3 regions of the Peterkaempfera bronchialis genome follow, and region 3 is predicted to be linked to each of the others. Evidence: riboswitches for the same ligand, from Rfam matches in the RefSeq annotation. Region 3 holds a riboswitch; each other region holds the start of a gene.

Region 1 (10,433 bases), 850 kb from region 3:
GAGCCGGAGCCGCCCGAGCCGCAGGCGGCAAGGCCCAGCAGGGCGGCGGCGCCCGCAGCCGAGCCGAGCAGGCGGCGCCGGGTCGGCATCCCGTCGGGGCGGAGCGGTGAGGGCTGGTGGTGCACGGACACGGGGGTTCCTCCAGGGTGGGCACGGTGGAGTCCAGGCGCGGCCTCAGGTCGGCGGCAGCAGCGCCGACGAGGCGACTTAGGTTCACCTAACTTTGGCAACCCTAAGCGGCACTTTCGAGGCAGATTTCCCCGCCCGGACACCGCATAGCGCGATCCCGCCGCGCCACCCGGCCACCCACCGCCGCCCGCCACCCCCGACCGGGGTCGCCAACTGCCGCTCTCCGCAGGGATGCTGCGCCTCCGGACGCGGAATCCGACGCTCGCCGGACCGGGCCGAGACCGCCGCCGGGCTGTCCGTCCGGCGATATGACTCGTCCTGCCGGACTCCGCGTACCGGGCCCCCGAAGGCCCCGAAGACCGGCCCGCGCGCAGAACCCAACGGCCGGTGAGGTTAGCCTTCCCTTATCCCCGACCAGGGGTCCGCCGAGGAGAACACGTGGACGTCACACACCCCCGCACGGACGCCGCCGTGCCCCGCCAGGGCAGGCTTGATCCGTCCCACCCCGAGCCCGCGTGGCCCTCGCCCGCGCTCCGGCGCGCGCCCGCGAGGCCCGCGCCCGCACCCGGCCAGTTGCCCGCGCCCGGCCCATTGCCAGCGCGCCGCCGGGCGACACCGGCACTGGGCCTGACGGTACTCGCGGTGGCCCTGGTCCTGGCGGTCGGCGCCAGCCTCGCCGTGGGAGCCAAGTCCGTACCGCTCTCCACCGTCCTGGACACCGTGCTGCACCACGACCCCGACGACGGCGACCAACTGATCGTCACCTCGCTCCGCCTGCCGCGCACCGTGATCGGCCTGCTGGCCGGCGCAGCCCTCGGCCTGGCCGGCACGGTGATGCAGGGACTGGCCCGCAACCCGCTGGCCGACCCCGGGCTGCTGGGGGTGAACTCCGGCGCCGCGCTCTCAGTGGTGACCGCGATCAGCGTCTTCGGCATCACCTCCTTCACCGGCTATGTGTGGTTCGCCTTCCTCGGCGCCGCCTGCGCCGCGCTGGTCGTGTACACGGTCGGCTCACTCGGCCGGGAGGGCGCCACCCCGGTCAAGCTGGCCCTGGCCGGGGCGGCGGTCAGCGCCGCGCTCACCTCGTTCACCAGCGCCCTGCTGCTCACCGACACCCGTACCTTCGACCAGTTCCGGTTCTGGGAGGTCGGCGCACTGGCCGGGCGGGACCTGTCCGTCGCCTGGCAGGCCGGACCGTTTGTCGTGGTCGGCTCGCTGCTCGCGCTCTGCTCCGGACGGCTGCTCAACACCCTGAGCCTCGGCGACGACACCGCCCGGGGGCTGGGCCAGAACGTCACCGCCGCCCGCGCCTTCTGCGCCGTGACCGCCGTCCTGCTCTGCGGCACCGCCACGGCCATCGCCGGACCGATCGGCTTCGTCGGCCTCACCGTGCCGCATGCGGTGCGGCTCTTCACCGGCCCCGACCACCGCTGGATCCTGCCCTGCGCGATGCTGCTGGCCCCGACCCTGCTGCTGGTCTCGGACGTCGTGGGCCGGGTCGTCGCCCGACCCGGGGAGATCCAGGTGGGCATTGTGACCGCCGTCCTCGGCGCCCCGGTCTTCGTCGCCCTGGTCCGCCGGCAGAAGCTGGCGGGCCTGTAGATGACGACCCAGCACCTGGCCACCGCGCCCGCCGCACCCGCCGCGCCGCGCCCCGTACCCGCCGCCGCCCGCCGCGCCCTGGTCGCCGCCCGCCGCCGGGGCCGGCTCGGCACCCTGACCGCCGCCTCGGTCCTCGGCGCGGTCACCTTCGCCGTGTTCTGCTACTCCCTCACCGTCGGCAGCTTCCCCATCCCGCTGCCGGACGTCCTCCGGTCGCTGCTCGGCCACGGCACCCCGGGCACCGACTTCATCGTCCTCGACGTCCGGCTGCCCCGGGCGCTGACCGCCGTCGCCTCCGGCGCCGCCTTCGGCCTCTCCGGGGCGATCTTCCAGAACCTGGTACGCAACCCGCTGGCCAGCCCCGATGTCATCGGCATCACCTCGGGCGCCAGCGCCGCCGCCGTGGTCGCGATCGTCCTCTTCGGGCTGGGCGGAGCGGCCGTCTCGCTGAGCGCCCTGGTCGGGGCGCTGGCCACCGCCGTGGCGATCTACCTGCTGGCCTGGCGGCGCGGAGTCACCGGCTACCGGCTGGTCCTGGTCGGCATCGGCGTCTCCGCCGCGCTCTCCGGCATGGTCTCCTTCCTGATGACCCGGGCCGAGGTCTACACCGCCCAGCAGGCCATGGTCTGGCTCACCGGCAGCCTGGGCGCAAGCGACTGGCAGCGCGCCCGCACCCTGCTGCTCTGCCTGGTCCCGCTGCTGCCCGCCGCCGTCATCGCCGCCCGCTCGCTGCCCGCCCTCTCGCTCGGCGACGACACCGCCCGGGGACTCGGCGTACGGGTCGAACGGGGGCGGCTCGGCCTGGTGCTGGTGGGCGTCTGCCTGGCGGCGGTGGCCACCGCCGCCACCGGCCCGGTGGCCTTTGTCGCCTTCCTGTCCGGGCCGATCGCCCGCCGGCTGATCCACGGCCGGGGTCCGGCGCTGGCCCTGTCCGCGCAGGTCGGGGCGCTGACCATGCTGGGCTGCGACTTCGCCGGACAGCATCTGCTGGGCCCGACCGAGTTCCCGGTCGGGGTGATCACCGGGGCTCTGGGAGCCCCCTGTCTGCTCTGGCTCCTGGCCCGGTCCAACCGGGTCGGCCGTGGAGGATGAGGAAAAGCCGATGACGACGGCACAGCACGCCCCGGCCCAGCCCGGCACGGCCGAGCACGCCCCGGCCCGACCGGGTTCGGCCCGACCGGGTTCGGCCCGGCACACTCTGAGCGCCCAACGGCTGCACCTGGGCTACGACCGGCAGGAGGTGGTCAGCGGCATCACCGCCGACATCCCGCCCGGCCGGGTCACCATGATCGTCGGCCCCAACGCCTGCGGGAAGTCCACCCTGCTGCGCGGCCTCGCCAGGCTGCTCGCACCCAGCTCCGGCGAGGTGCTGCTGGACGGCCGCAATATCCACACCGTCCCCACCAAGGAGGTCGCGGCCAAGCTCGGCATCCTCCCGCAGACCCCGGTGGCCCCCGACGGCATCCGCGTCGCCGACCTGGTCGGGCGCGGCCGCTACCCGCACCAGGGCTGGTTCCGCCGCTGGACCGAGCAGGATGACGACGCCGTCGCGGGGGCACTGGCCGCCACCGACACCCTGGAACTGGCCGAGCGCTCGGTGGACGAACTCTCCGGCGGCCAGCGGCAGCGGGTCTGGATCGCCGTCGCCCTCGCCCAGCACACCGACCTGCTGCTGCTGGACGAACCCACCACCTATCTGGACCTGCCGCACCAGGTGGAGGTGCTGGACCTGCTGACCGACCTCAACCGGCAGCGCGGCACCACCGTGGTCGCGGTCCTGCACGACCTCAACCTGGCCTGCCGCTACGGAGACCACCTCATCGCCATGAAGGACGGCAGGGTCGCCGCAGAGGGCACCCCGTCCGAGGTGGTCACCGAGGCCACCGTCCGCGAGATCTTCGGCATGGACTGCCGGATCGTCACCGACGAGGTCTCCCGGACCCCGCTGGTGCTGCCGATCGGCCGCCACCACATCCGGCAGGAAGCCGCGCAGACCGCCTGACCCCGCCCCAACCCGAGCCGCCGAGCCCCCAAGCCGCCGAGAAAGGCACCACCCCCGTGCACACCACCGCCCCCCGCATCCCCGCCGGCCCCGAGTTGGAGGCCCGCTTCGCCGAGATCGTGAACCAGCTCACCCGGCGCGGGCTGCTGGCCGGCGCCGGCGGGCTGGCCCTGACCGCGCTCCCCACCGTACGGGCCGGGCACGCCTACCCGATCAGCTGGAACGACGTGTGCAGCTACCGCTGGGCGCAGCGCGCCCTGCGCGACTTCGAGTCCCGGCTCAAGCAGTACGCCGCCTGACCCGTTCAGCCGGCGCCGGGCTCGGCGGCCGAGTGGCCGGGGGCGCCGCTGCGCTGCGGCGCCCGCATCCACTCCCGGACCGACTCCAGCAGCCCGCAGCCGGCGCACGGGGCCGCCGCATCGGCCGGTCCGTCGGCCGGTGCGTCGGCCGGGTGGCGGTGGTGGTCCGCCAACTGCGCCTCGGCCTCGGCCAGCAGGGCGACGGCGTCGGCCAGCTCGCGCCTGAGGACCTTGATCCGGGTGGCCTGGCCGCCCACCTGCCGTCGTGCGGCGGCCAGGGACTGGTAGTCCTCGGGGCTGAGGACCACGGCCGGCTTCCCGCCGAAGGTGATCCGGGGCGGTTCGGGGCGCCTGCTCACCGCTCGGCTCCGTTCGACGCGCGCTCGGGCGCGGGCCCTGCGGCAGGGGCGGCACAGGCGGGACGGGCGGCACAGGCAGGCAGGCTCATCTGCGGCGGTCTCTCCAGCACCTCGTGGATGGACGTCGTACGGTGCCGTGGCCGGTCTCCTGGCTGACGGGTCCGACGTCCGTGCACCGGCCTTCCCGGACGCCTCACGGCCTCCCGTGGCCTCCTCCCCCGGCGGGCGGGGGACGGTGGAGTACGGACTTCCCGATCACAGTGGCGAGGGCCGCTCCGGTATCGCACCGGCTTCCCGAGCACCACGGCGGGCCCACCCTATGGGCCGCGACGGAGCGCCTGCAAGGCTGCACAGCCGTGCAGATGTCCGTCGGCGGAGGGGGCTGGTTCAGCTGCCGAGCGGGGTGCCGCAGCGCAGGTTCCACCGGCCGTCGCGCCCGCTGAGTTCGGTGGCGGTGAGCGGGGGTACGTCCAGCCGCCAGAAGACCTGCGGCGGCGCCCCGAGGGCATGGACCAGCGCGGCGCGCACCACATCGGGCTCGGCGACGACCACCACCCGCCCGGAGCCCGCCTGCCCGGAGTCCGCCTGCCCAGAGCCCGCCAGCCCTGAGCCGGGCAGCGCGTCCAGCCAGCCGGCGACCCTGGTGTGCAGCTCCAGCAGGGACTCGCCGCCGTGCGGTGCGCAGGAGGGGTCCGAGAGCCACCCGGCGACCGCCTCCGGCTCGGCGGCCATCACCTCGTCCAGGCGGCGCCCCCGCCAGCGGCCCATCGCGCAGCCGCCCAGCGCGGGCACGGGTTCGGCCGCCAACCCCAGGGCCTCGGCGGTCTCCCGGCAGCGCGCCGTCGGGGAGGCGTAGCTCCGGCGGGCCGGGGGCAGGGTGCCGGCCGCCGTCCGCGCCCGGCGCAGCCCGGCCGCGTCCAGCGGGCCGCCGTCGTCGAACCGCGCCTCCCGCAGCGCGGCGCTGCCCGCCGCTGAGATGAAGATCACCCTGACGGTCATCGGACTGCCCTCCCACTCGCCCACAGGTGCACCAAACCCTCCAACTCGCCTGCCGCCAGGCCGATTCGGCCATGCGGTCCGGGACGGGGCGAGGTGCGGGCGCCCGTCCGCGCGCTCTTGGCCGGTCTGCCGGTTCGCGGTACCGTCGCGTCGATGTGACGACGGTGTGACGGAAGTCCGGTGAGAGGCCGGCACGGTCGCGCCACTGTATGCCGAGCAGGCACCGCTCTCCTCCACCCCGGGGAGGGCGGCGGCCTCCGGTGAGTCAGACCCGGCACCGTCGTCGTGCTCCAACGAGTGGGACGCGTGTTCCCAGAGGAGGCTGCCATGGCAGAGTCCGTTGTTCCCCCTGCCGTTTCCCCCGCCCAGCCCGGCATCGCCCCGATTCCGGTGCGAGCGATCCTGCCGTGGGCCGTGTTCTTCGGCGTCCTGATGCTGGTGCTGCTCTACTTCGTCGGCGCCGAGCAGGGCGCCACCTCCCTGATCTCCGGCGAGACCGTGCACGAGTGGGTGCACGACGGCCGCCATCTCCTCGGCTTCCCCTGCCACTGACCGGAGCCGAGCACATGAACTCCGCCCTCGCCAGAACCCTGCTCATCCGCGGCATGCTGGCCGGCCTCGCGGCCGGCGTGCTCGCCTTTGTCGCGGCGTACCTGCTCGGGGAGTCCCGGGTCGACGCCGCCATCGCCTTCGAGGAGTCCCACGCGCACGAGCACGAGCATGAGGTCGAACTCGTCAGCCGCACGCTCCAGTCGACCGCCGGGCTGGCCACCGGCGTCCTGATCTTCGGCGTCGCCATGGGCGGCATCGCCGCCCTGGCCTTCTGCTTCGCCCTGGGCAGGGTCGGCCGCTTCAGCCCCCGGGCGACTGCGGCGCTGCTGTCGTTCGCGGCGCTGGTCGCCGTCTACCTGGTGCCGTTCCTGAAGTACCCGGCCAACCCGCCGTCCGTCGGCGAACCCGACACCATCGGCAAGCGGACCGCGCTGTACTTCCTGATGATGCTGCTCAGCGTGCTGCTGGCGGTCGCCGCCGTGCTCCTCGGCCGCTACCTGGCGCCCCGGTGGGGCAACTGGTACGCCACCGTCGCGGCCGGCGCCGCGTTCGCGGTGGTCGTCGGCCTGGCGTACGCCCTGCTGCCGGCCGTCAACGAGGTGCCGGCGGACTTCTCGGCCACCCTGCTGTGGCAGTTCCGCATCGCGGCGCTCGCCATCCAGCTCACCCTGTGGACCGCGTTCGGCCTGCTCTTCGGCGAACTCGCCCAGCGGGCACTGGAGCCCAAGGCGTCCCGGGCCGCGACCCGGGCGGTGCCCTCGGGGACGGCCGCCGCCGCGCAGTGACGCGGCGAGGGCGGCGCCGTAGGACCGGTACCGCGTGCACCCGCCGGGGACGCCCGGCGGGTGCACGCGGTGCTGCGCCGTCAGCAGTGCTGCGCCGTCAGCTATGCAGCGCCGTCAGCCGCGCAGGGCCGTCAGCCGTGCAGGGCCCGCCGCAGGGCGTCCACGGTGAGTCGCCGGGCGACGCCGGCCGCCCGGGAGTCGCGCAGACTGTCGAGCATCAGGAAGTCGTGCACCATGCCCAGCACCCGGACGGCGGTGACCTCGACCCCGGCCTCGCGGAGCCTGGCGGCGTACGCCTCGCCCTCGTCCCGGAGCACATCGGCCTCGCCGGTGATCACCAGCGCCGGGGGCAGTCCGCTCAGCTGGTCAAGGGAGGCCCGCAGCGGTGAGGCATAGACCTCGGCACGCTGCGCCGGGTCGTCCGTGTACTGGTTCCAGAACCACATCATCCCGTCCCGGGTGAGGACGTAGCCGTCGGCGAACTGCCGGTACGAGGAGGTCCCGAAGTCGGCGTCGGTGACCGGGTACAGCAGCACCTGCGCCCGCAGCGGGACGCCGCCGCGCTCCTTGGCCATCAGCGCGAAGACGGCGGACATATTGCCGCCGACCGAGTCACCGCACACCGCGAGGCGGGAGGCGTCGAGACCGTGCCCGGCCCCCTCGGCGACGATCCACTGCCCCACCGCCCAGTTCTGCTCGATCTGGGTGGGGTATCTGGCCTCCGGCGCGCGGTCGTAGAGCGGGAAGACGACCGCCGCCTCGGCGCCGACGGCCAGTTCGCGCACCAGCCGGTCATGGGTGGTCTCGTCGCCGAAGACCCAGCCCGCGCCATGGAGGTAGAGCACCACCGGCAGCTGCCCGGAGGTGCCCGGGGGCCGGACGATCCGGGTGCGTACCGAGCCGGTGGGCCCGCCCTGGACGGTCACCCACTGCTCGTCGGCCTGGGGCTTGGCCACGTCGGCGCCCCGCTGGAGGTCGGCGAGGAGGTCGCGGCCCTGCTCGGGCTCCACCTCGTAGCTGCGCGGGTGCGGGGCGGTGGCATCCGCCAACTCCCTGGCGGCGGGCTCCAGGACGGGGCCCTGCGGAGGCGGCGGCGGCTCGGCCATGGGGGTCTCCTGTCCACGACGGTGCGGGGCGGGCACGGTGACGCACACCTCCGCCATCGTCACAGAGCGGGATGAATCGGCAACTCGGGGGCCCTGGGCGGGCCGCAGCGGGGGCGGCCGCTGCCCGGCGGGGTGCGGCACCACCCGTTCGCCGTAGTGCCGGGCGTGGCGTTCACTCGGTCGCCACAGTCGGGTGACCGGGCGGACATATGGGGTGATAAGCCGGGGTTCGTGCTCGTCCCACGAGCAGGAAAGAAGGTCACATGATGCGCACCAACAGGCTTGTCCGGCTTCTCGCCGTCGGTGCCGCCTCCAGCGTGCTGGCGGGCGGGATCGCGTTCACCTCGGCGACTGCGGCGTCGGCGGCACCGGCGTCCCCCACCGTGAGCACCCGTACCTCGCCACACCACCGCACGTGTGTGGCACGCCCCGGCCACTGGTCGAGGACCTGGCACAAGGCGTACCGCGACAGCAAGGGCCACCGCCACGCCGCCCACTGGACCAGAAGCTGGCGCGCTGCGACCCGGGTCTGTCGCTGATCCGTCAGCGCTTCCCGGTCGCACCGACCAAGGGGAGGGCCCGGTCCCCCGGGCCCTCCCCGTTCGCTGTGCCCGCGCCTCCGTCAGCGCGGCGGGCCGACGGTGACGGTGAACGGGGCCGACCGCCGGCCGAGCGGGGTGGTGACGGTCACCCTGCCGCTGAACGTCCCCGGGCGGGTGTACCGGTGGCCGGGGGCGGTGACGGTGAAGACGCCGCCGGCCGACAGGGCGCCGGCCGGCCATTCCTGGGTGACGGCTCCGGCCACGGGGGCGGAGCCGTCACCGAAGTCGATCAAGGCCGCGACCCGGTCCTGGGCGGCGCCCGGGGCGGTGAACCAGGCGATCCCGCCGGAGAGGGCGCCCGGCCCGGGGAGCGCCGAGTCCCCGGCCCTGACGTCGGTGGTCCACCGCACCCCGGGGGAGGGCCGGAAGTCGACGCCTTGCAGGGTCAGCCGGGTACCGAGCGGTGCCAGCCGAGCCGTGAAGTCCCGGACGTCCCGCCGGTCCTGCGGGGTCCAGCCGACCTCGGCGACCGACACCAGACGCGGATAACCGAGCCAGTCGGCCTGGTCGATGCCGCGCACCGTCTCGGACCAGAGCGCCGCCTCCACGCCGGCCACATCCGCCTCCCGGAGGCCGTCCCGGACCGGGTTCCAGTCGTAGGAGTGGTCGTAGTCGCAGCCGCCGCTGCATGCCCAGGAGAGCCCGATGGGGGTGTCGGCGGTGTACTTCTGGTCCAGGTAGGTGATGGCCGCCGGGGACATGATGACCTTGGCGCCCCGGGCCACCTGGGTGAGCACCGGTGCCATCGGGCCCTTCCAGTACTGGATGAGGGAGCCGGCCGGGAGGTCCGCTGCGGCGTACTCGTTCCAGCCGATGGCGGTCTTGCCCAGGCCGCCCACGATCGGCAGGGTCCGGCGGAGGTAGTCGAGGTAGTCGTCATGGCTGGTGACATGGGCCTCGTCGCCGCCGATGTGCAGATAGCGGCCGGGGGTGAGGGCGGCGAGCTGGGTGAGGACCGTCCGCAGGAACTCATAGGTGGTCGGCGAGCGGGTGTCCAGGGTGGAGTAGCCGACCTCGCCGGTGTCGTTCATCGGCTTGGCGACGCCGTCGGGGTTGAGCTGCGGGATCGACGCCAGGGCGGCGTTGGTGTGGCTGGGCCCGTCGATCTCCGGGACGACCGTGATGAAGCGCGATCCGGCGTAGGAGACGATGTCCCGGTAGTCGTCCTGGGTGTAGAAGCCCCGGCGGCCCGGCTCGGTGCCCAGCGGCTTGCCGTCGGTGCTCCGGACGTCGGCCCCACCCTTGGACCCGACCGAGGTCAGTGCGGTGTAGTCGAGGCCGGAGGGGTTCTCCGCCGGGGTGTCCACGGCGAGGCGCCACGCCTGGTCGTCGGTGAGGTGCAGATGCAGGGTGTTGACCTTGAACTGGGCGATCCCGTCCAGATAGTGCTTGACCTCGTCGACCGTCAGAAAGCTGCGGGCCACATCGAGCATCACCCCTCGGTAGCCGAAGCGCGGGTAGTCGGAGACCACCGCCGCCTGCGCGGTCCACGGCCCGTCCACCGGTCTCCGGCTCTCCACCCAGGCGGGCAGCAGCTGACGCAGCGTCTGGACGCCGTGGAAGAGGCCGGCCGGGCGGTCGGCACGCACCGTCGCGGTCTCGCCACCGGTGACAAGGGTGTACCCCTCGTCGGCGTGCCCGGCCGGTGCGCCGCCCGCTGCCACCTCCAGCACGATGTCACCGCTCTGCGGGGTGCCGGAGGTCACCGGGAGCCGGTAGCCGGTCGAGCGGCGCAGCAGCCCGGCCAGGTAGTCGCCGACCGGCCGGGCCGCGCCGGGTGCCACGATCCGGCTCGCGGCGCCGAGGGTGAACGGAGTGCCCCCGGTGGCCCGCGCGGCGACGGGCTTGGGCACCAGGCGGTCCACTCCGGGCGGCGGCGTGGCGGCCGGTTCGGCCGCCCCGGTCGCGGTGACCACGGCGAGCCCGTCCGCCGCCAGCAGGACGGCCGCCACTGCCGCGACGACGGCCGGCACCAGCCTGGGTCTGCTGCACATCTCC
Region 2 (10,433 bases), 1.5 Mb from region 3:
GGCCCACAGCTGCCGGTCGGCGGCCTCCAGCAGGCGCTCGGTGATGCCGCGCAGCGCCCAGGGGTTGGACTTCTTCATGAAGTCCTGGTTGGTGGGGTCGAAGACGTACTCCGCCGCCAGCTTCTCGTACATCCAGTCGTCGACCACGCCCGCCGTGGCGTCGTAGCCGAAGAGGTAGTCCACGGTGGCGGCCATCTCGAAGGCGCCCTTGTAGCCGTGCCGGCGCATCGCCGCCATCCAGCGCGGGTTGACCACCCGGGCCCGGAAGACCCGGTGGGTCTCCTCGCCCAGGGTGCGGGTCCTCACCTGGTCGGGCAGCGCGCTGTCGCCGACATACGCCTCCGGGGAGGTGCCGGTCAGATGGCGGACCATGGCCACCATGCCGCCGTGGTACTGGAAGTAGTCGTCCGCGTCGACCAGGTCGTGCTCACGGGTGTCGACGTTCTTCGCCGCGACCGAGATCCGCCGGAACGCCTGCTCCATGTCCCCGCGCGCGGCCCGGCCCTCAAGACCGCGCCCATAGGCGTAGCCGCCCCAGACGGCGTAGACCTCGGCCAGGTCGGCGTCGGAGCGCCAGTTGCGGGCGTCGATCAGCGGCAGCAGGCCCGCGCCGTAGGCGCCCGGCTTGGAGCCGAAGATCCGGGCGGTGGCGCGGCGCCGGTCGCCGTGCTCGGCGGTGTCCTGGTCGGCGTGCGCGCGGACGTAGTTGCGGTCGGCGGGCTCGTCCAGCTCCGCCACGGCCCGTACGGCGTCGTCCACCAGCGCCACCACATGCGGGAAGGCGTCGCGGAAGAACCCGGAGATCCGCACCGTGACATCGATCCGGGGCCGGTTCAGCTCCGCCAGCGGGATCACCTCGAAGCCGGTGACCCGGCGGGAGGCGTCGTCCCAGACCGGGCGGCAGCCCAGCAGGGCGAGGATCTCGGCGATGTCGTCGCCCTGGGTGCGCATGCAGGAGGTGCCCCAGACGGTCAGCCCGACCGACCGGGGGTGCTCGCCGGTGTCCTGGAGGTAGCGGGCCACCAGGGAGTCGGCCAGCGCCTGGCCGACCTCCCAGGCCAGCCGGGACGGGATGGCCTTGGGGTCCACCGAGTAGAAGTTGCGGCCGGTCGGCAGCACATTGACCAGCCCTCGGGTGGGCGAACCCGACGGCCCGGCCGGGACATAGCCGCCCCGCAGCGCCCGCAGCACATGGGTGATCTCATCCGTCGTACGCGCCAGCCGGGGCACCACCTCGGCGGCGGCGAACTCCAGCACCCGTACGGCGTCAGCCACCTCGCGGCCCGACACCCCACGGCCCGACACCCCACGGCCCAGCACCTCGGCCACCAGCCCGGCCGCCGCGTCCACCGCCCAGCCGCGCTGCTCCATGGACTCGGCCAGCCGGCGGCAGAGCTGCTCCAGCAGGTCCACGGCGTCGGAGGCGGTCCGCGCCGGGCCGTCCACCAGCGCCGTCAGCTCGGCCGGGACCTTCACCGCCGCGCCGGGCTCGGCCAGCAGCTCCTTCTCGACCAGGCCGAACTCGGCCGCCAGCGACGCCCGCAGGCCCGGCAGCGCATCGGCCTTGCCGCCCCACACCTGGGAGGAGCGCAGCACGGCCAGCACCAGGTTGACCCGGGCCTCGCCGACCGGGCCGCCGCCCAGGATGTGCAGCCCGTCGCGGATCTGGACGTCCTTGATCTCGCAGAGGTAGCCGTCGATGTGCATCACAAACGAGTCGAACGCGTCGTCGTCCGGCTGCTCGTCCACATGCAGGTCGTGGTGGAGCTCGGCGGCCTTCACCAGCGTCCAGATCTGCGCCCGCACGGCCGGGGCCTTGACCGGGTCCAGATCGCTGACCAGGGCGTACTCATCAAGCAGCTGTTCCAGCTTGGCCAGGTCGCCATAGGTGTCGGCACGGGCCATCGGCGGCACCAGGTGGTCCACCACGGTCGCGTGGCCGCGCCGCTTGGCCTGGGTGCCCTCGCCCGGGTCGTTGACGATGAACGGGTAGATCAGCGGCAGGTCGCCCAGCACCGCGTCCGGGGCGCACTCGGCGGAGAGGCCGAGGCCCTTGCCGGGCAGCCACTCCATGGTGCCGTGCTTGCCCAGGTGGACGATGGCGTCGGCGCCGAAGCCGCCCTCCGACTGCGCGGCCTCCAGCCAGCGGTAGGCCGCCATGTAGTGGTGCGAGGGCGGCAGGTCGGGGTCGTGGTAGATGGCGATCGGGTTCTCGCCGAAGCCGCGCGGCGGCTGGATCATGATGACCACGCTGCCGAACCGGAGCGAGGCCAGCACGATCTCGTCGCCGTCCACATAGAGGCCGCCGGGCGGCTCACCCCAGTGCTCGCGCATCGACTCCCGCAGTCCGGGCTCCAGCGCCTCGAACCACCGCCGGTAGTCGGCCAGCGGCACCCGCGCCGGGGCGGCCCGCAGCTGGTCCTCGGTCAGCCACTCCACATCGTGGCCGCCGGCCGCGATCAGCCGGTGGATCAGCTCGTCGCCGTTGTCCGGGTAGCCGTCCACGGCGTAGCCCGCCGCACGCAGCGCGTCCAGCAGCCGCACCGCCGAGGCGGGCGTGTCCAGGCCGACCGCGTTGCCGACCCGGGAGTGCTTGGTGGGATAGGCCGTGAACATCAGGCAGACCCGCTTGTCCGCGTTGGCCTTGTGCTTCAGCGCCGCGTACCGCACCGCGATCCCGGCCACCCGCGCCGCCCGCTCCGGGTCGGCGACATAGACCGGCACATCGTCCGCACCGGTCTCCTTGAAGGAGAACGGCACCGAGACGATCCGGCCGTCGAACTCCGGGATCGCCACCTGCATCGCCGCGTCCATCGGCGACAGCGCCGCGTCCGACTCCAGCCAGGCGGCCCGGCTGCCGGTCAGGCAGAGGCCCTGGATCACCGGCACATCCAGCTCGGCCAGCGCGCCCACGTCCCAGGTCTCGTCCTCGCCGCCCGCCGACGCCTCGGCCGCCACCGTGCCGCCCGCCGCCAGCACGGTGGCCACAACCGCGTCGCAGTTCCCCAGCAGCTCGTACAGCCCGGCGTCGGCTCCCCGCAGCGAACCGCAGTAGACCGGCAGCGCATTGCCGCCCTTGGCCTCCACCGCATCGCAGAGCACATCCACAAAGGCGGTGTTGCCGGACAGCTCATGCGCCCGGTAGAAGAGCACGCCCACCGTGGGCCGCCCCTCCCGCTGCTCGCGCCCGCCGTGCACGCCGAACTGCGGCATCGGCTGCGGCGGCGCGAATCCCTCACCGGTCAGCAGCACGGTGTCGGAGAGGAACCGGGTCAGCTCGGCGAGGTTCTCCGGGCCGCCCTCGACCAGGTACGCCAGCGACTCGGCGACCACACCGGCGGGCAGCGAGGAGAGCGCCATCAACTCGGCGTCGGGTACGGCCTCGCCGCCCAGCAGCACGGTCGGCACCCCGGAGGCGGCGATGACGGCCAGCCCGTCCTCCCACGCCCGCTTGCCGCCGAGCAGCCGCACCACGGCCACATCGGCGCCGTCCAGCAGCGACGGCAGCTCCTCGGCGGCATCGACCCGGGTCGGGTTGCCGATCCGGTAGGGGGCGCCGGAGGCGCGGGCCGCCAGCAGGTCGGTGTCCGCAGTGGACAGCAGCAGCACGGTGGCGCCGGGCATGGGGGTCTCTCCTGGTTCTCGGTTCACGGCGGGGGCGGTCTCGCGGCGGGGACGGGGGCTCGGGCTCACGGCGGGGCCGGGGCTCACGGCGCACCCGGGGGGAGGAACGGCGGCCCGTCGGCGGGCACGCCGTCCTCGATCAGCCGCCAGAGCGCGGCCGTGTCGGCGTGCTGCTCGATCAGGTCGCCGAGCCGGTCGAGCCGCTGCTCGCGGGCGTCGGCGAAGCAGCTGTCGGGGGCGGGGGCGAAGGCCCGCCCGGCGAGCCGGGCGACCTCGGCCAGGAAGGCACGGCGGAAGGCGTCGTTCTCCAGCGCGCCATGCCAGGTGGTGCCCCAGACGGCGCCGCTCCGGCAGCCGTCCAGGAACGGTTCGCCGCCTTCCAGCGCCACCACGCCGTGGTGGATCTCGTATGCCTCCACCCGCTCCCCGTACGCCTCGCCGACCGGTCGGCCAAGGGTCTTCTCCCGGGCGAACTCCACCCGGACCGGCAGCAGGCCCAGCCCCGGCACCCGCCCGGCGCCGGACTCGACCTCGTCCACGATCAGCCGCGACAGCATCTGGAAGCCGCCGCAGACGCCCAGCACCGGCCGTCCCGCCGCCGCCCGTCCGCTGATCGCGTCGGCCAGCCCGCGCTCCCGCAGCCAGGCCAGGTCGGCCACGGTGGCCCGGGTGCCGGGCAGCACCACCAGGTCGGCGTCGGCGACCTCCTCGGGCCGGGAGGCCCAGCGCACCAGTACGCCCGGTTCCTGCGCCAGGGCGTCCAGGTCGGTGAAGTTGGAGAGCCGGGGCAGCCGCACCACCGCGACCCGCAGCACCTCGGCGCCGTACGGGGCGGCAGTGCCCGCGCCGCCCCGGTCCACGGCGGTGTCCAGGTCGAGCGAGTCCTCGGCGTCCAGCCAGAGCCCGGAGAGCATCGGCAGCACCCCGAGGACCTGGCGTGACGTCAGCTTCTCCAGCATCTCCAGCCCCGGCTGGAGCAGCCGGGCGTCGCCGCGGAACTTGTTGACCAGCCAGCCCGCCACATGCCGCTGGTCCTCGGCGGAGAGCAGCGCCAGCGTCCCGTACATCGAGGCGAAGACCCCGCCCCGGTCGATGTCGCCGACCACCACCACGGGCAGCCCGGCGGCGGTGGCCAGGCCCATGTTGGCGATGTCGCGGTCCCGCAGATTGATCTCGGTGGGGGAGCCGGCGCCCTCGCAGACCACCACATCGAAGCGGCGCCGCAGGTCGGCCAGGCACTCCAGGGACCGCTCCAGCAGCACCGGCTTGCGCTCCCGGTAGTCCAGCGCGCCCACCTCGGCCACCGGGCGGCCCAGCAGCACCACCTGGCTGCGGCCGTCGCCGCCCGGCTTGAGCAGCACCGGGTTCATCGCCGCCTCCGGCTCCACCCGGGCGGCGGCGGCCTGCATCGCCTGGGCGCGGCCGATCTCGGCGCCGTCGGCGGTGACCATGGAGTTGAGCGACATGTTCTGCGCCTTGAACGGCGCCACCTTCACGCCCTGCCGGGCCAGCCAGCGGCAGATCCCCGCCGTGACCACGCTCTTGCCCGCGTCCGAGGTCGTCCCCGCGACCAGCAGCGCCCCGCTCACGCCCCCGCCCCCTTCCGGGTGCCCGTGCTCCGCAGTGTCCCCGTACTCCGCAGTCGGCCGACCGCCCACCGGGCGGCCACCGTCGTCCCCAGCGCCAGCAGGCCGACCCGGCGGGAGAGCCGGCAGGCCCGCTCGATGTCCCCGACCGCCACCGGCCGCAGCTCGGCGCCCAGCACCGGGCGGTGCTCCACCCGGCTGCCGTACGCCAGCGTCCCGCCCAGCCGCACGCCCAGCGCACCCGCGAAGGCGGACTCGGCCTGCCCGGCGTTGGGGCTGGGGTGCGCCGAGCCGTCGCGCCGCCACACCCGCCAGGCCCGGCCCGGCTCGGGCGCGGCGGCGACGGTCAGCAGCGCGGTCAGCCGGGCGCCGGGCCAGCCCGCCGCGTCGTCCAGCCGGGCGGAGGCCCAGCCGAAGCGCAGCTGGCGCGGGGAGCGGTGGCCCACCATGGCGTCCAGGGTGTTCACCGCGCGGAAGGCCAGCAGACCGGGCGTGCCCGCGAGCGCGCCCCAGGTGAGGGCGTTGACCACGGCATCGGCGGTGTTCTCGGCGACCGACTCCACCACCGCCCGGGCCAGCCCGTCGCGGTCCAGATGGCGCGGGTCACGCCCGCACAGGTGCGGCAGCCGGGCCCGCGCGGCGTCCAGGTCATCGGCCTGGAGGGCGGCGGCGACGGTGCGGGCCTCCCGGGTCAGCGAGGTGCCGCCGAGTACGGTCCAGACAGCCCCGGCGGCCAGCAGCGCCCGCGCGGACGCCGAACGGCCCACCGTGCGCTCGGCCGCCACCGCCCCGGCGGCGACCCCGCCCACGCAGAGCGCGGTGAAGGCGGCCCCGGCTCCCCGGTGGTCACGCCAGAGCCGCCGCTCCAGCGCGGCGGCGGCCGAACCGAAGGCGGCGACCGGATGACCCCGGCGGGGGTCGGCGAGCAGGGCGTCCACGGCATACCCGGCGACGGCACCCACCGCGAAGGCGGTGTGCGTGCGCACGCCGGTCAGCCGCTGCGACGAGCGGTCGTGGACCCCGAAGGTCGGCCTGCGAACCGGGCAGCCTGCATGGCGTGCGTGTCCTCACTCAGGGTCCGCGCCCTGGATCGACGAGCGGAGGCGAGAGTCTCCTGGCTCCCGGATCGGCACACCCCCGGGCCTTCCAGCGGCCGTGCTTCCGGCTGCCGTGACCATCGGTCGAGGGTGCTCCCCGGTGACAGTGGCGGGACCGCGCCGGATTCGCACCGGCTTCCTCTCCATGCCTCCGTATTGGCGCAAAGATCCCACCACGCCCCAGGTCGCAGCGTCAATACAGCCCTGGGAGCGATGCGTCACAGGACGCTCGCAGGGTGCTCGGGGGGCGCTCAGGCGGCCGACCGTGCCCGGTGCCGGGCCCGGCCGCGCGCCGCCGTGACCCGGGCGAGCCGGCGCACCGCGAGATCCTGCGGCTGCTCCACCGGCTCCACTTCCACTGCCTCCGCCACCACTGCCTCCGCCACCTCGCCCGCCTGCGGGCCGAACACCCGGTCCTCCAGCCAGGACATGCCCAGGATGAGCAGCAGCAGCACGGGCGGGACCAGCAGGCCGACGAGCATGATCATGGAAACCGCCTGGGCTCGGGCACGGACGCGGCGGCTGGTCCTGCGCCGCCATGGGGCATCGGCCGTCCGGATGGGGAATACGCGCCTCAGCAGCACGGCCTTCTCTGCGGCTTGCCGCCCTCGCCCGGTCCAAACCCGCCCCACCCCGGGTGCCGTCGACTTGCCGCACCACCACGACGACCTACACCGCGGCCACGACCTCGGCCGCGGACACCGGCTATGCGCCCGCGTACCTGCTCGCATCGACGGTCACCCCCAGCGGGGCACGGCAGTCGTACACCTACAACCACAACGGCGATGTGGCGCGGATCGTCGACCCCAACGGCGGCACCGTCACCTTCAGCTATGACAACCTCGGCCGGCTGCTGACCAAACGACGCAGACCACCAGCTACGGCTACGACATCTACGGGAACATGATCCGGGAGGTCGACCCGGCCGGTGGGGAGACCGACTACACCTTCGACCTCGACGGCCGCCAGCTGACCACCACCCAGCCGAAGTACACCTACGACGCCGCCGGGAACATGGTCCGCCAGGTCACCAACAACGGTGCGACCACCACCACCTACACGGTGGACGCCGCCTCGCGGACCACTGCCACCACGCTGGACCCGGCCAACCTGGCCCGGACCACCAAGGTCTCCTACGACCCGGACGACCACGTGGTGATGAGCGTCCACACCGGAGCCTCGGGCACGCCGGAGACCACCACCGCCACCTATGACGCGCTGGGCAACCCCGGCTCCACCACCGTCCACGACGGCTCCACCGCCCCGGTGGGCCGCTGGAAGCTCGGCGAGACCGGCGGCGCCGAAGCGGCCGACTCCTCCGGCTCCCACCGCACCGCGACCGTGAACGGCGGCGTGACCTGGTCCACCGACCACGGCGGCAGCGCCGCGTTCAACGGGACCGACGCCGCGATCAGCACGGACGGCCCGGTGGTCGACACCACCGGAAGCTTCACCGTGTCGGCGTGGGTGAAGGTGAACGGGACCGCACACAACTACACCGCCGTAGCGCAGGACGCCTCCTGGCACTCGGGCTTCTACCTCGGCTATGCGTCGAGCCAGAACAGCTACGGCACCGGAAAGGCCACCCGCAGCCTCGGGTACGACGCCCTGCACCGGCTGACCAGCGACGTACTGACCAACCCCGGCGGGTCGACCGAGGCGTCCATCAGCTACGGCTACGACCTCAACGACAACGAGACCTCGAAGACCACCACCGGCGTCGTCGGCGCCGCCGCCCACACCTACACCTACGACTGGGCCGACCGGCTCACCTCCTGGAACAACGGCACCGCCACCACCGGCTACAGCTACGACGCCTCCGGCAACCGCACCCGCGTCGGCTGCGACACCTACACCTATGACGCCCGCAACGAGCTGACCTCGGACGGGCACAACAGCTACGCCTACACCCCGCGCGGCACCCTGCGCACCACCACCAGTGAACTCGGCAGCGCCACCACGACCGCAGCCGACGCCTTCAACCGCGTGATCAGCCAGGGCGGCCAGAGCTACGCCTACGACGGTCTGGACCGGGTGGTCACCGCAGGCACCGGACTCGACCAGCAGACGTTCTCCTACACCGGCGTCGGCAACGACCTCGCCTCCGACGGCGGGGCCAGCTACGGCCGCGACCCCGAGGGCGGGCTGGTCGGGGTGCGGACCGGAGGCGTCGCGGTACTGGCGATGACCGATCTGCATGACGACGTGGTCGCGCAGTTCACCGACTCCGGCGCCGCACTGACCGGCTCGACCACCTACGACCCGTTCGGCAAGGTCACCGCGACCAGCGGAATGCTCGGCCACCTGGGATACCAGTCCGAGTGGACCGACCCGGACACCAACCAGGTCGACATGGCCGCCCGCTGGTACAACCCCAGCATCGGCCAGTTCACCAGCCGCGACACCGTCGGCCTCAACCCGGTCCCCGCCTCCGTCCATGCCGACCGGTTCGCCTACGCCGACGACAACCCGCTCACCGGCACCGACCCGACCGGCCACTGGAGCCTGATGGGCTCCCTCAAGTCGGCGGCCCATACGGTCACCCACGCAGCCAGCTCGGCCTACCACGCCACCGTCAGCTATGCGACCAGCTATGCCACCGCGACCTACTACGACGCGGTCAACTTCGCCCGGCAGGAGTACCACGCTGCCAAGCAGGTGGCCAAGAAGGTCGTCAAGAAGGCCGTCCACACCGCCAAGCACGTCGCGAAGAAGGCCGTCCGCAGGATCAATGACGCGCGGGTCTATGTCGTCCACCATGTGCAGCACGTCTACCACCGCGCACGACAGGTCGCGCATCACGCCGTCGCCCGTGTCAAACACATAGCCCACGCCGCCGTTCGCACCGTCAAACACGGCGCCAAGGCCGTCGCCCGCACGGTGAAGAAGGCCGGCAAGGCGGTCGTGAAGTTCGCCAAGAAGCACCCGGTGCTGGCGAGCACCGTGGTGGGCCTGGCGACCTACGCCGCATGTGCCGCAGCCACCGGGGGAGCCGGAGTCGTCGCCTGCGGAGCGGTCGCCGGCGCGGCCAGCAGCGCGATCTCCTACGCCCTCGCCCCGGGCAAGCACACGCTAGGCGGGCTCGCCACCGCGGCAGTCGAAGGCGCGGCCATCGGCCTGGCCGGCGGCGCGGTGGGCGGCGCGGTGGACGGCGCGATCAGCGCCGGCGTACAGACGGCGGTCAAGAGCGCGCTCGGCCAGGGGGTGGTCAGCAGCGTCGTCAGCGGAGCGGTCCGCGGCGCCGTGGGCGGCGCCGCCGGTGGCGCCGCAGCCAATGCGACCGACTACTCGCTCAACTGCGCCGGGGGCGCGGAGTGCAGCGCGGGAGGCGCGGTCAAGGCCATCGCCTCCGGTGCCGCGACCGGAGCGGCCATGGGAGGCGTCCTCGGCGCCGCCGGTGGGCTCGGCAAGCGCGCAGGCTGCGGGGGTCCCCACAGCTTCAGCGCCGCCACCCCCGTCCTGCTCGCCGCCGGCCACACCAAGCCGATCAGCCAGATCCAGGTCGGCGACCTCATCCTCAACGCCGCACCGGGCAACAAGAAGAACGAAACCCACCACGTCGACGCCGTGATCGTCACCAAGACCGACCACGACTTCGTCGACGTCACCATCGCCACCGAGTCCGGCCCCAAGACCATCCAGACCACCCGGCACCACCAGTTCTACGACGCCACCACCGACACCTGGACCCAGGCCGCCGACCTCAAGCCCCACCACAAACTCCAGAACGCCTCCTCCACCACCACCGAGATCCTCAACGTCCACTCCTACACCGCCACCCGCACCACCTACGACCTCACCATCGACGGCCTCCACACGTACTATGTCCTGGCTGGTTCGACACCGATCTTGGTGCACAATACGGACGGCCCGTCTAATTTGTGCACGATTTCCGGCCATGGCCATGTTCAGTCCCGAGTGGATGATCTGACGGATTCGGCTGGAGCGGGTGCTGGGTTCAGGACAATGGGCGGACTTCATGCCGATGTCCCTGGAGTGAATGGCGGGCTCGACTTCTACGCCGTTGGTGCACGGGCTGATATGACGCCAGCACAATTTGGAGAGCTTCCCGACCTTGGACATACGGAATTTGGATTCCGCGTTCCGCAGCCAGCTAAGTTGGTGA
Region 3 (10,433 bases):
CAGGCGCGCGTGAGCGTCCACGTCTCGTAGTTGGTGGAGTCGTCGACCGGCCGCGACGAGTAGTTGTCGAAGACCGCGATGTCGGTGAATCCGGCGTCCCGGGCGGCGTCCCGGACGGTGTCGTGGTCCAGCGCATAGAGCCGGTGCAGCTCCCTGGCGGCGGTGTAGGAGTCCGACCCCGGGCCTCCGGCCCTGCGGAACTGGGTGTACGTCAGGTCGGAGAAGCCGCCCGTCGGGTGGTGCTCGAACTTCCAGATGAACGCCAGGTCGTCCAGGTCACCGGCCCACACCTGGGTGCCGAAGTCATTCCGCAGCCGCTGCTGGGAGAGCAGGTCGAAGACGAATGAGCCGCCCTTGCGGACGACGCCCGCCACCGCGTGGAACGTCTTGACGACGGTGTCGTGGTCGGGCAGGTAGTTGAGCGCCGCCGCGGCGCACACCACCGCGTCGTACTCCTGCCGCACCGGGATCTCCGGGAGTTCGGCGTGGACCAGCGGCACCTGCGCGCCCAGCCGGGCCCGCGCTTCGCCCAGCATGGCCTCCGAGCGGTCCAGCCCGGTGACCGAGTACCCCAGGCGAACCAGCTGCTCCAGCATCAGGCCGGTGCCGCAGCAGACCTCCAGGACCTCGCGGACCGGGCGGGCGCGGTCCGACCAGAGGCTCTGCAGGAAGGCTGCCATCTGCGGGCGCGGGCTCTCGCCCCACTGGTCGATCGCCCAGCCGACGAGCCGGTCGTAGGTGTCCGCCGTGGCCGCGTACGGCTCCGGGTATCCGGCGGACAGGCACGGCTGTCCCTTCATTTCCACTCCTTGTGCGGTGACGTGTGCCGACTCGGCTATGCGCGGGTGAACGTCCACGTCTCATAGAGCGTGGCGTCATGGGCCGGCTCGGGCGTGTAGTTGTCGTGGACGGCCGGGTCGGTGAATCCGCAGTCGCGGGCGACTCGGCGGATCATCTCCGGGTCCAGGGGGTACAGGCGGTGCAGTTCCCGGGTCCTGGTGTAGGGGCCTTCGAGTTCTGCCTCATGGCGGAGGAACTGGGTGTAGGTGGCATCGCAGTAACCACCGGAAGGGGAATTGCTGAATTCCCAGATGAATGCCAGGTCGCCGAGGTCGGCAGCCCAGACACTGCGGCCGGCATGGCCGTCCATCATGGTCCGGGAAAGGATGTCGAAGACAAATGACCCGCCGGGGCGCAGCACCTCCGCCACCGCTCGGAAGGTCGCGGCCAGGTCGTCCTCGCCGGGCAGGTAGTTGAATGCCGCTCCGGGGCTGATCACCGCGTCGAACCGCCGGTCCACGGGGATCGAGGGAAGTTCCGCGTGCAGCAGCGGCACCTCGTCGCCCAGGCGCTTCCGGGCGTGGTCCAGCATCGCCGCCGACCGGTCCAGTCCGGTGACCTCGAACCCCCGGAGGGCCAGCTGCTCCAGCATCAGACCGGTGCCGCAGCAGACCTCCAGGACGCTGCGGACCGCGTCGGGGCGGTCCGCCCAGAACCTCTCCAGGAAATCCGCCCGCTCCGGTCGGGGCTTCTCCCCCCATTCGCGGACGATCCAGTCGTCCAGCCGGTCATAGGCGTCGGCGATGGCGTCGTACAGGTCCGGGAATTCCTCCGGCGGGCACGGCTGCCCTTTCATCTGCATCTCCTTACGGCCGGTCGCCGCCCAATCTAGGCTCCACCCCGGGGAACCGCGACTCGAAACTGTTTGCGATCAACCCGTCCCGGGCCGGAGGACACCCGAACGGCGCACCCGGGTTGTTCACCGGAAGGGCGCGGCCTAGGATTTTTCAGAATTACCCCGAAGGCTGTCCATCTGCGGACTTCTTCCGCATCCCTCGCCGACGAACAGGGGTCTTCTCCCGATGGCAATCGAGGTCGCACGACTCTACGAGGACTTTCCCTTTCCCTCCCCGGAACCGGATTCCGGGCTGATCGACGTCGTCGCGGACGAGCTGCCGCTCGTACTGGGCGACACCGCGCTGGACGGCCTCCAGGTGCTCGACGCCGGCTGCGGCACCGGGCACACACTGGTGGCGCTGGCCCGGCGGCACCCGGAGGCCCGGTTCACCGGGGTGGACGCCTGCCGGCGCTCCCTTGACATCGCCCGTGGCCTGGCCGAACGGCACGGCGTCGGCAATGTGGACTTCGTCCACGGCACCATGCCGCAGCTCGACCTGGCGACCCGCTTCGACCTGGTCGTCTGCTTCGGCGTACTGCACCACCTGCCCGACCCCCGGGCCGGGCTGCGGTGGCTGACCGAGCACCTCGGCGACGACGGACTGCTGCACCTGTGGCTCTACCACGCGCTCGGCGAGCACGGCAGGATGCTGGACCGGGAGCTGGTCCAGCTGCTGGCCCCGGCCGACGACCCGGCCGCCGGCCTGGAGACGGTGCGGCTGCTGGGGCTCAGCCTGCCGCTCGCCGAGTACGGCTTCCCGGCCGGCTGGACCGGGACGGCGCTGAGCCAGGCCGAGCAGGACGTGTTCGACGCGGACGCCTACCTCAACCCCGTGGTCCAGCCGATGCGCTTCGGCGACGTGCCCGGGCTCTTCGACGGGCTGGGCCTGGACTGGCTGGCCGCCGACCGGGTGTACTGCCCCGACCGGGTGGCGTTCATCGACCTGGACGGCCTGGAGCCGGAGAGCGACCGCTTCGTCCGCCCCCAGAGCCTCTTCGACAGCGCCGCCCTGCGCGAACGGCTCTCCACCCTCGGCAACCTCGACCGGGTGCGGGCGCTGGAACTGCGCCTCCGCCCCACCGGCTTCCGGGTCCTCGCCGGGCGCGGCGCGAGCCTCGACCGCTGCGTCCCCCGGGTCAAGGGCAACCTGCTGCCGCTGCCCGGCCCCACCGGGCACCGGGCCGGGGCCCGCTGAGATGGCGCTCGACCCCCGGATCGCGGCCTTCCTGGACGCCCACACGACCGGGCCCGCCATCCAGGATCTGCCGCTCGCCGAGTTCCGCGCCGTCATCGAGAGCATGGTGGCGTACTGCGCGCCCACCGCCCCGGTGGCGCAGGTCCGGGACCTCGCGGTGCCCGGCCCGGGCGGCCCCGTCCCGGTCCGGCTCTACCACCCGCGCCCCGGGTCCGCGCTGCCGGTCGTCGTCTACCTCCACGGCGGAGGCTGGATGACCGGCTCCATCGACCATATGGACCCGGTCTGCCGCGCGCTGGCCTCGGAGGCGGAGTCCGTCGTCCTCAACGTCGGCTACCGGCTCGCCCCCGAGCACCCCTTCCCGGCGGCGCTGGACGACGCCTGGGCGGTCACCGCCTGGGCCGCCGCCAACGCCGCGTCCTTCGGCGGCGACCCCGCCCGGCTGGCGGTGGCGGGGGACAGCGCCGGTGCCAACCTCGCCACCGTGGTGGCCATGCTCGCCCGCGACGCGGGCGGGCCACCGATCGCCCACCAACTCCTCATCTGCCCGGCCCTCGACACCGCCATGGACTCCGGCTCCTACCGCACTCTCGGGGACGGCTACGGCTGCACCCGGGCCGTGATGCGGCTCTGCTGGCAGACCTATCTGGCGATGCCCGAGGAGGCGTTCCCCGACGCCCCCTGGCAGGCCGTCCCGATGCGCGCCCCCGACCTGGCGGGGCTTCCACCGGCCACCGTGCTGACCATGGAGTACGACCCGCTGCGCGACGAGGGCGAGGCGTACGCCGAGCGGCTGGCGGCGGCCGGAGTACCGGTCCGGGCCACCCGCTGCCTCGGCGTGATCCACCCCGCGCTCCACCTCGACGCCGTCTCCCCGCGTGCCGCCCAGGCCCGGCAGCTGGCCGTGGCCGCGCTCCGCGAAGCCTTCGCGCTCGGCCCACCGGACGTACCGGACCCGGCACCGCAACCGGTCGCCCGGCTCGCCGCAGCCCGCCACGGCAGCCCACCGCAGGGCCGCTGACCACAGGGCCGCTGACCACCAGGGGGCGGGCAATGGGAGCCGGGCCGCGCAGACCATCGCGTGCCCGGCTCCCGGGTCGGGTGGTGCCCTGGCACGCCCGTCTGCCGCGTCGGCGGGCGAGGCGCTAGCTGGTGGGGAGCGGGCCGGCCAGCTGCTGGATCCAGGCGCGCGGCGGTCGTCACGCCGTCCGGCTTGTACCTTAGAGCTCGCGCAGACAGGCGGCGTGGGGAGCCCCGGCAGCAGGGTGACGCTCTGGGAGCAATTCGCTGCGCTGCTGCCCAACCGCTGGCTGCCGCCGCCGGCGACGACGCCCATGACTGGACGATGATCTTCGGACCAAGGCATGCCGGGCCGGCTTCGGTGCGGTGGCCTCACCCAGGTCGACGCGGTGCACGACCGGCTTTCCACGCCGCCTGTCGGCGCGCGCCCTTGTTGGACGAGTGGCGGCCCGCTACTTCTCGCCCTTGACCGCCTGGATCAGGCCGTGGAGGGTCTGGCCCACCGGGCCGTCGGTGCGGCCGTCCGGTGTGTCGCCGATGCCGAGGTTGCCGCACTGGTTGGTCGGTGCGCCCCCGGGCAGGGAGACGGCGGTGCCGATCAGCCCGCCGCCCGCGTCGGTCTGCGTCTGGGCTGCGGGGGCGCTCACGGTCGTACAGGCGTTGTCGAAGGCGCCATTGCCCGCGCCGACGACCGTGGTCGCCCACGCCGGGCCCGAGTAACCCGGTGCCGTCCAGGCCATGGAGACGGCGCAGGCGGTACAGAGGATCGCGGAGAGCGGAAACCGGTGCATGCCTCCACGCTGCCCGTCGCGGGCGCAGCCGGCGCCGACGGCACGCGCGGCTCACCGCAGGTTGACCCGCCTGCGCCTGCCGGCAGGCGCAGGCGGGACGGGTCAGCGGCTCGGCTGGGGCGGCGGCGCGGCGGTGCCGCTGCCGAGCCCGGCACGCTCCAGGGCGGCGCGGGCCTGATCGGCGTGGCCGCCCCGGGCGATCAGGTCGTAGCGGGACGCCACCAGGGACTTCGTGGAGGAGAAGTCACGGCGGCCCCGGGTGGCGGCGTGCCCGACGAAGCCGAAGAGGGCTCCCCACACCGCTCCGATGAGGATGCCGCCGACGATCAGGCCCAGCCACACCGGACCGGCGGTGAAGAGACCGACCAGCAGGGCGATGAAGAGTCCGAACCAGGCTCCACTGGCGGCGCCTGCGGCTGCCGCGCGTCCCTTGGTGAGCCGGCCGGTGACCCGTTCCACCAGGCGCAGGTCGGTACCGATGATGTCGAGCTGTTCGACCGGGAAGTGCTCGTCGGACAGCCGGTCGACCGCAGCCTGCGCCTCCTCGTACGTGGCGTAGCTGGACACCGTGTTCCAGGCGATGGTGATCGGGTTCAGCGGGCCAGGGTCCTCTGGCATCTCGATCCACTTCCGGACGGTCCTACCAGTAGTGGCGTCGACCGCCGATCGCGTGTCCCAACGACCCCAGGATCCACAGGATGGCCCCGATGACGGCCAGGATGATCCCGATGGTCCAGAGGATGGCGATGTGGAAGATGAAGCCGATGATGAGGAGGATGATTCCGAGGGCGATCACGGGGTCCTCCGATCTCCCGGATGAGTAGCCTCCACGCCGCTCATTCCCTCGTATCGCGGGGGTAAGCATCCCGGTCTGCGCCTTATGTCTGATTCGATGCTCCTCCCGCCCCGCGGCTCGCGGCTCGCGAGGCGGGAGGAGGCGGGCTCGACGCCGGAGTCGGCAGCCGCCCCGCCAGGGACTCGGCCACAGGTCGCAGCCGCGCACCCGGTGGCCGGCCTTGACGAGGTTGGCGGCCATCGGGCCGCCCATATGGCCGAGTCCGATGAAGCCGATGACGGCGCTCACCAGGGCACCTCCTGCACGGGGTCGGCAGGGTCGGCGGGGTCGGCGGGGTCGGCGGCGAAGGAGAGCTCCTGCGCGCCGAGCGGGGCGAAGAAGCGGGCCACGTCCGACTCGGTGACCTCGGCGAGGGTGGCCGGGGACCAGTGCGGGTCGCGGTCCTTGTCGATCACCTGGGCGCGGATGCCCTCCACCAGGTCCGGTGCGGACAGGGTGGCGCAGGAGATGCGGTACTCCTGCTCCAGGACCCGCTCCAGCGGGCCGAGGTGCCGGGCGCGGCGCAGCGCCGCCAGGGTGACCTTGAGCGAGGTGGGGGATCGGGTGAGGATGGTCGCTGCGGCTTCCTTCGCGGCCGCTGCGCCGCTGCCGAGCAGCCGGTCCAGGATCTCCTCGACGCTGTCGGCCGCGTAGCAGTGGTCGATCCACTCCCGGTGGGCGGCCAGCTCGCCCGCCGGTGCCTCGCCGACGTACCGGGGCAGCACCTCCGGCACAGGGGCATCGGCGAGGTCGGCGAGCAGTCCGGGCAGCCGGCCCGCCGGGACGAAGTGGTCGGCGAGCCCGCACAGCAGGGCGTCCCCGGCGCCCACCGGCGTCCCGGTGAGCGCCAGGTGGGTGCCCAGCTCTCCAGGGGCGAGGGAGAGCAGATGGGTGCCGCCGACGTCCGGTACGAAGCCGATGCCGGTCTCGGGCATGGCGACTCTGGACCGCTCGGTGACGATCCGTACGCTGCCGTGGGCCGAGACGCCGACGCCGCCGCCCATCACGATGCCGTCCATCAGGGCGACATAGGGCTTGGGGTAGTGGGCGATGCGGGCATTGAGCCGGTACTCGTCGCGCCAGAACGCCGCCGAGGCCGCGCCGCCGCCGGAGCGTACGTCCTGGTAAATGGAGCGGATGTCGCCGCCCGCGCAGAGGCCGCGCTCCCCCGCGCCGCTGATCACCACGGTCTGCACGGCGGGGTCACGCTCCGCTGCGGTGAGGGCCGCCCCGAGGCGGAGCACCATGGCGTGGTTGAGCGCGTTGAGGGCCCGGGGCCGGTTGAGGGTGAGGTAGGCCGCGCGGCCCTCGGTGCGCACCAGGACGGAGTCGTCGTCGGTCATCGGGCGGCCCCGGTCAGTCCACGGGCCACGATCAGGCTCATGATCTCGTTGGTTCCTTCCAGGATGCGGTGGACCCGAAGGTCACGGACGATCTTCTCGATGCCATAGTCGGTCAGATAGCCGTAGCCGCCGTGCAGTTGCCGGGCGCGGTCGGCCACGGAGTAGCCGGTGTCGGTGGCGAACCGCTTGGCCACGGCGCAGAGCTGGGCTGCCTGCGGATCGTCGCGGTCGACGACAGACGCGGAGACGCCGTCCGCCCCCTCTCCGCCGGTGCGGGTCATGACGATGCCAGAGGGCGGGCAGCCAGCGGGCGCGCTGGGCCTGGTCGCCGTAGCGGTCGATCATCCAGGCGACCATGTATCCTGACTCCCGGATCAACGCGCCCCGTCTGCCTTCCCGACGTCCTGCACGTCAGTGGCGTGTCTCAGCGACGCACTCCCCGGTCACAGTGGCGGGACCGCGCCGGATTCGCACCGGCTTCCCTGCACCGCGGGCCTTGTCCATGAACATATAGTTGGGCGTCCTAGTAAGTCCAGAGCCCCCCTGCCGCAGGTCCGCCCGTGTCTCATCTCACCATCCGACATGTGAACGGTGCTGTCCCGGACCCGCCCCAGCGCCTAGGCTGACCGGCGCAGCTGGTTCGCCCTGCCCGCCAGGCAGACGCGTCGCAAGAGGGAACCCGGTGGGAATCCGGGACTGCCCCGCAGCGGTGAGCGGGAACGACCGCCGTCATATGCACTGGGCCCGGTACGGGCCTGGGAAGCGACGGCCAGTAGGTGTCTGCCCCGGCAGACGTGCCCACGAGTCCGAAGACCTGCCACTGCCCGTGCGCAACCGACGCGCGCGGAGATCCCGGTGACCTCGTGGGCGGGTCGGCGTACATATCAGGCGGAGACATGCGACGGCAGATCGTCGCGGTCCGCCCGGTCTTGCCACCCTTCGCGCCTACGACCCGTCCCGGGGTCGTCGGAGACATGCTCGCGAAGGAGAGTCTTGTGACCAGCACGTCCGCAGCCGCGGCAGCACGGGGAACCGTGTACGGCTACCCACGCCCGGGCCGGAACCGGGAACTGAAGAAGGCCATCGAGGGGTACTGGCAGGGCCGCGTCACCGCCGGCGCCCTCCGGGACACGGCCGCCGAACTGCGCCGCGCCAACTGGCGGCTGCTCGCCGACGCCGGCATCCACGAGGTGCCGACCGGCGACTTCTCGCTCTATGACCACGTCCTGGACACCAGCGTGATGGTCGGCGCGATCCCCGCCCGGCACCGCGCCGCCGTCGAGGCGGACGCCCTGGACGGCTACTTCGCGATGGCGCGCGGCACCCAGGATGTGGCGCCGCTGGAGATGACCAAGTGGTTCGACACCAACTACCACTACCTGGTCCCGGAGCTGGGCCCCGACACCGCGTTCAGCGCCGACACCGCCAAGCAGGTCGCCGAGCTCACGGAGGCGCTGGCGCTCGGCCTCACCGCGCGCCCGGTGCTGATCGGCCCGGTCACCTACCTCCTGCTGGCGAAGCCCGCCCCCGGCGTCGCGGCGGACTTCGAGCCGCTGGCCCTGCTGGACCGGCTGCTGCCGGTGTACGCCGAGGCGCTCGCCGACCTGCGTTCCGCCGGTGCCGAGTGGGTGCAGCTGGACGAACCGGCCCTGGTGCAGGACCGCACCCCGGCCGAGCTGAACGCCGCCGCCCGCGCCTACCGTGAGCTGGGCGGTCTCACCGACCGGCCGAAGCTGCTGGTCGCCTCCTACTTCGACCGGCTGGGCGAGGCCCTTCCGGTCCTGGCCAAGGCCCCCGTCGAGGGGCTGGCCCTGGACTTCACCGGCGCCGCCGCCGCCAACCTCGGCGACCTCGCGGCCGTCGGCGGGCTGCCCGGCAAGCGCCTGCTCGCCGGAGTCGTCAACGGCCGCAATGTCTGGATCAACGACTTCGAGAAGTCCCTGGCCACCCTGGGCACGCTCCTGGGACTCGCCGACCGGGTCGATGTGGCGTCCTCCTGCTCCCTGCTGCACGTCCCGCTGGACGCCTCGGCCGAGCGTGACATCGACCCGCAGATCGCCCGCTGGCTGGCCTTCGCCCGCCAGAAGACCGCCGAGATCGTCACCCTGGCCCGAGGGCTCGCCCAGGGCACCGACCTCATCGCCGCCGAACTCGCCGCCAACCGCGCCGACCTGGCCTCCCGAGCCGGTTCCGTACTCACCCACGACCCGGCGGTCCGCGCCCGCAGCGCGGCCGTCACCGACCAGGACGCCCGCCGCTCGCACCCGTACCCGGAGCGGGCCGCCGCGCAGCACGCCCGCCTCGGGCTGCCGCTGCTGCCGACCACGACCATCGGCTCCTTCCCGCAGACGGCCGACCTGCGCACCGCCCGCGCCGAGCTGCGCACCGGGCGGATCGACGCCTCGGCGTACGAGGAGCGCATCAAGGCGGAGATCCGCGACGTCCTCGCCTTCCAGGAGAAGGCCGGTATCGACGTCCTGGTGCACGGCGAGCCCGAGCGCAACGACATGGTGCAGTACTTCGCCGAGCAGTTGACGGGCTACCTCGCCACCCAGCACGGCTGGGTCCAGTCGTACGGCACCCGCTATGTCCGGCCGCCGATCCTGGCCGGGGACATCTCCCGCCCCGAGCCGATGACGGTCCGCTGGACGACCTACGCCCAGTCGCTCACCGACCGCCCGGTCAAGGGCATGCTCACCGGTCCGGTCACCATGCTCGCCTGGTCCTTCGTCCGCGACGACCAGCCGCTCGGCGAGACCGCCCGGCAGGTCGCGCTCGCGCTGCGCGACGAGGTGAACGACCTGGAGGCGGCCGGTACATCGGTGATCCAGGTGGACGAGCCCGCCCTGCGCGAGACGCTGCCGCTGCGCGGTGCCGACCGGGCCGGGTACCTGGCCTGGGCGACCGAGGCGTTCCGCCTCACCACCAGCGGGGTCCGCCCGGACACCCAGGTCCACACCCATATGTGCTACGCGGAGTTCGGTGACATCCTCCAGGCCATCGACGACCTGGACGCCGATGTGATCAGCCTGGAGGCGGCCCGCTCCCATATGCGGGTCGCCGATGAACTCGCCACCGCCGGCTACCCCCGCGAGGTCGGCCCGGGCGTCTACGACATCCACTCCCCGCGTGTCCCCGGCGCGGACGAGGCGGCGGCCCTGCTGCGCAAGGGACTTGAGGCCATTCCCGCCGAACGGCTCTGGGTCAACCCCGACTGCGGTCTGAAGACGCGCGGCTGGCCCGAGGTCCGGGCCTCGCTGGAGAACCTGGTCGCGGCGGCCCGCGAGGTCCGGGACGGCCTGCCGGCCACGGCTTCCTGACCCGGCTCGTGACCCAGCTCTGACCCGGCTCCGGCCGGGGCGGGCCCCTGCGGCTCCGCTCCGGCCGGATCGCTGCCGCCCTCGCCTGGGCGGTCACTCCACGGTGTCGTCCTGCGAGGCCTGCTCGATCCCGCGCAGCACCGCGTCGGTCTCCTCCTGCTGGCGGCGGCGGGCGGCGGCCCAGTCCCGCAGCTCCTGGAGCCTGACCGGGTCCTCGGCGACCTCGGCGCTCACCACGGTGGTGATGCCGC

The links. A riboswitch is a leader RNA that binds a small molecule or an ion and turns the genes downstream of it on or off. The one in region 3 is predicted to bind cobalamin.
Region 1: another riboswitch for cobalamin. It lies ahead of C7M71_RS25965 (hypothetical protein); the one in region 3 lies ahead of C7M71_RS29455 (acyl-CoA dehydrogenase family protein).
Region 2: another riboswitch for cobalamin. It lies ahead of C7M71_RS23935 (cobalamin biosynthesis protein); the one in region 3 lies ahead of C7M71_RS29455 (acyl-CoA dehydrogenase family protein).

Annotation. Positions count from the first base shown of each region.
Region 1 covers NZ_CP031264.1:6,045,699-6,056,131, reverse strand. Annotated here, with positions in the region: gene C7M71_RS25990 (ABC transporter substrate-binding protein) at 1-131, opposite strand, end outside; gene C7M71_RS25985 (FecCD family ABC transporter permease) at 721-1,731, shown strand; gene C7M71_RS25980 (FecCD family ABC transporter permease) at 1,732-2,823, shown strand; gene C7M71_RS25975 (ABC transporter ATP-binding protein) at 2,834-3,733, shown strand; gene C7M71_RS25970 (hypothetical protein) at 3,790-4,032, shown strand; gene C7M71_RS25965 (hypothetical protein) at 4,038-4,391, opposite strand; cobalamin riboswitch at 4,513-4,712, opposite strand; gene C7M71_RS25960 (histidine phosphatase family protein) at 4,779-5,390, opposite strand; gene C7M71_RS25955 (CbtB domain-containing protein) at 5,718-5,942, shown strand; gene C7M71_RS25950 (CbtA family protein) at 5,957-6,727, shown strand; gene C7M71_RS25945 (alpha/beta hydrolase) at 6,859-7,833, opposite strand; gene C7M71_RS25935 (family 20 glycosylhydrolase) at 8,456-10,429, opposite strand.
Region 2 covers NZ_CP031264.1:5,412,445-5,422,877, forward strand. Annotated here, with positions in the region: gene cobN (cobaltochelatase subunit CobN) at 1-3,624, opposite strand, end outside; gene C7M71_RS23930 (cobyric acid synthase) at 3,708-5,213, opposite strand; gene C7M71_RS23935 (cobalamin biosynthesis protein) at 5,210-6,196, opposite strand; cobalamin riboswitch at 6,296-6,475, opposite strand; gene C7M71_RS23940 (hypothetical protein) at 6,559-6,795, opposite strand; gene C7M71_RS23945 (RHS repeat domain-containing protein) at 6,945-7,214, shown strand; gene C7M71_RS23950 (RHS repeat-associated core domain-containing protein) at 7,211-10,433, shown strand, end outside.
Region 3 covers NZ_CP031264.1:6,890,873-6,901,305, reverse strand. Annotated here, with positions in the region: gene C7M71_RS29495 (class I SAM-dependent DNA methyltransferase) at 1-800, opposite strand, end outside; gene C7M71_RS29490 (class I SAM-dependent methyltransferase) at 836-1,636, opposite strand; gene C7M71_RS29485 (class I SAM-dependent methyltransferase) at 1,863-2,873, shown strand; gene C7M71_RS29480 (alpha/beta hydrolase) at 2,875-3,894, shown strand; gene C7M71_RS29475 (hypothetical protein) at 4,346-4,684, opposite strand; gene C7M71_RS29470 (general stress protein) at 4,787-5,302, opposite strand; gene C7M71_RS32385 (DUF6131 family protein) at 5,325-5,480, opposite strand; partial or broken gene C7M71_RS33310 (NAD(P)-binding domain-containing protein) at 5,682-5,768, opposite strand; gene C7M71_RS29460 (enoyl-CoA hydratase/isomerase family protein) at 5,765-6,862, opposite strand; partial or broken gene C7M71_RS29455 (acyl-CoA dehydrogenase family protein) at 6,859-7,092, opposite strand; cobalamin riboswitch at 7,220-7,344, opposite strand; cobalamin riboswitch at 7,481-7,698, shown strand; gene metE (5-methyltetrahydropteroyltriglutamate--homocysteine S-methyltransferase) at 7,858-10,182, shown strand; gene C7M71_RS29445 (hypothetical protein) at 10,276-10,433, opposite strand, start outside.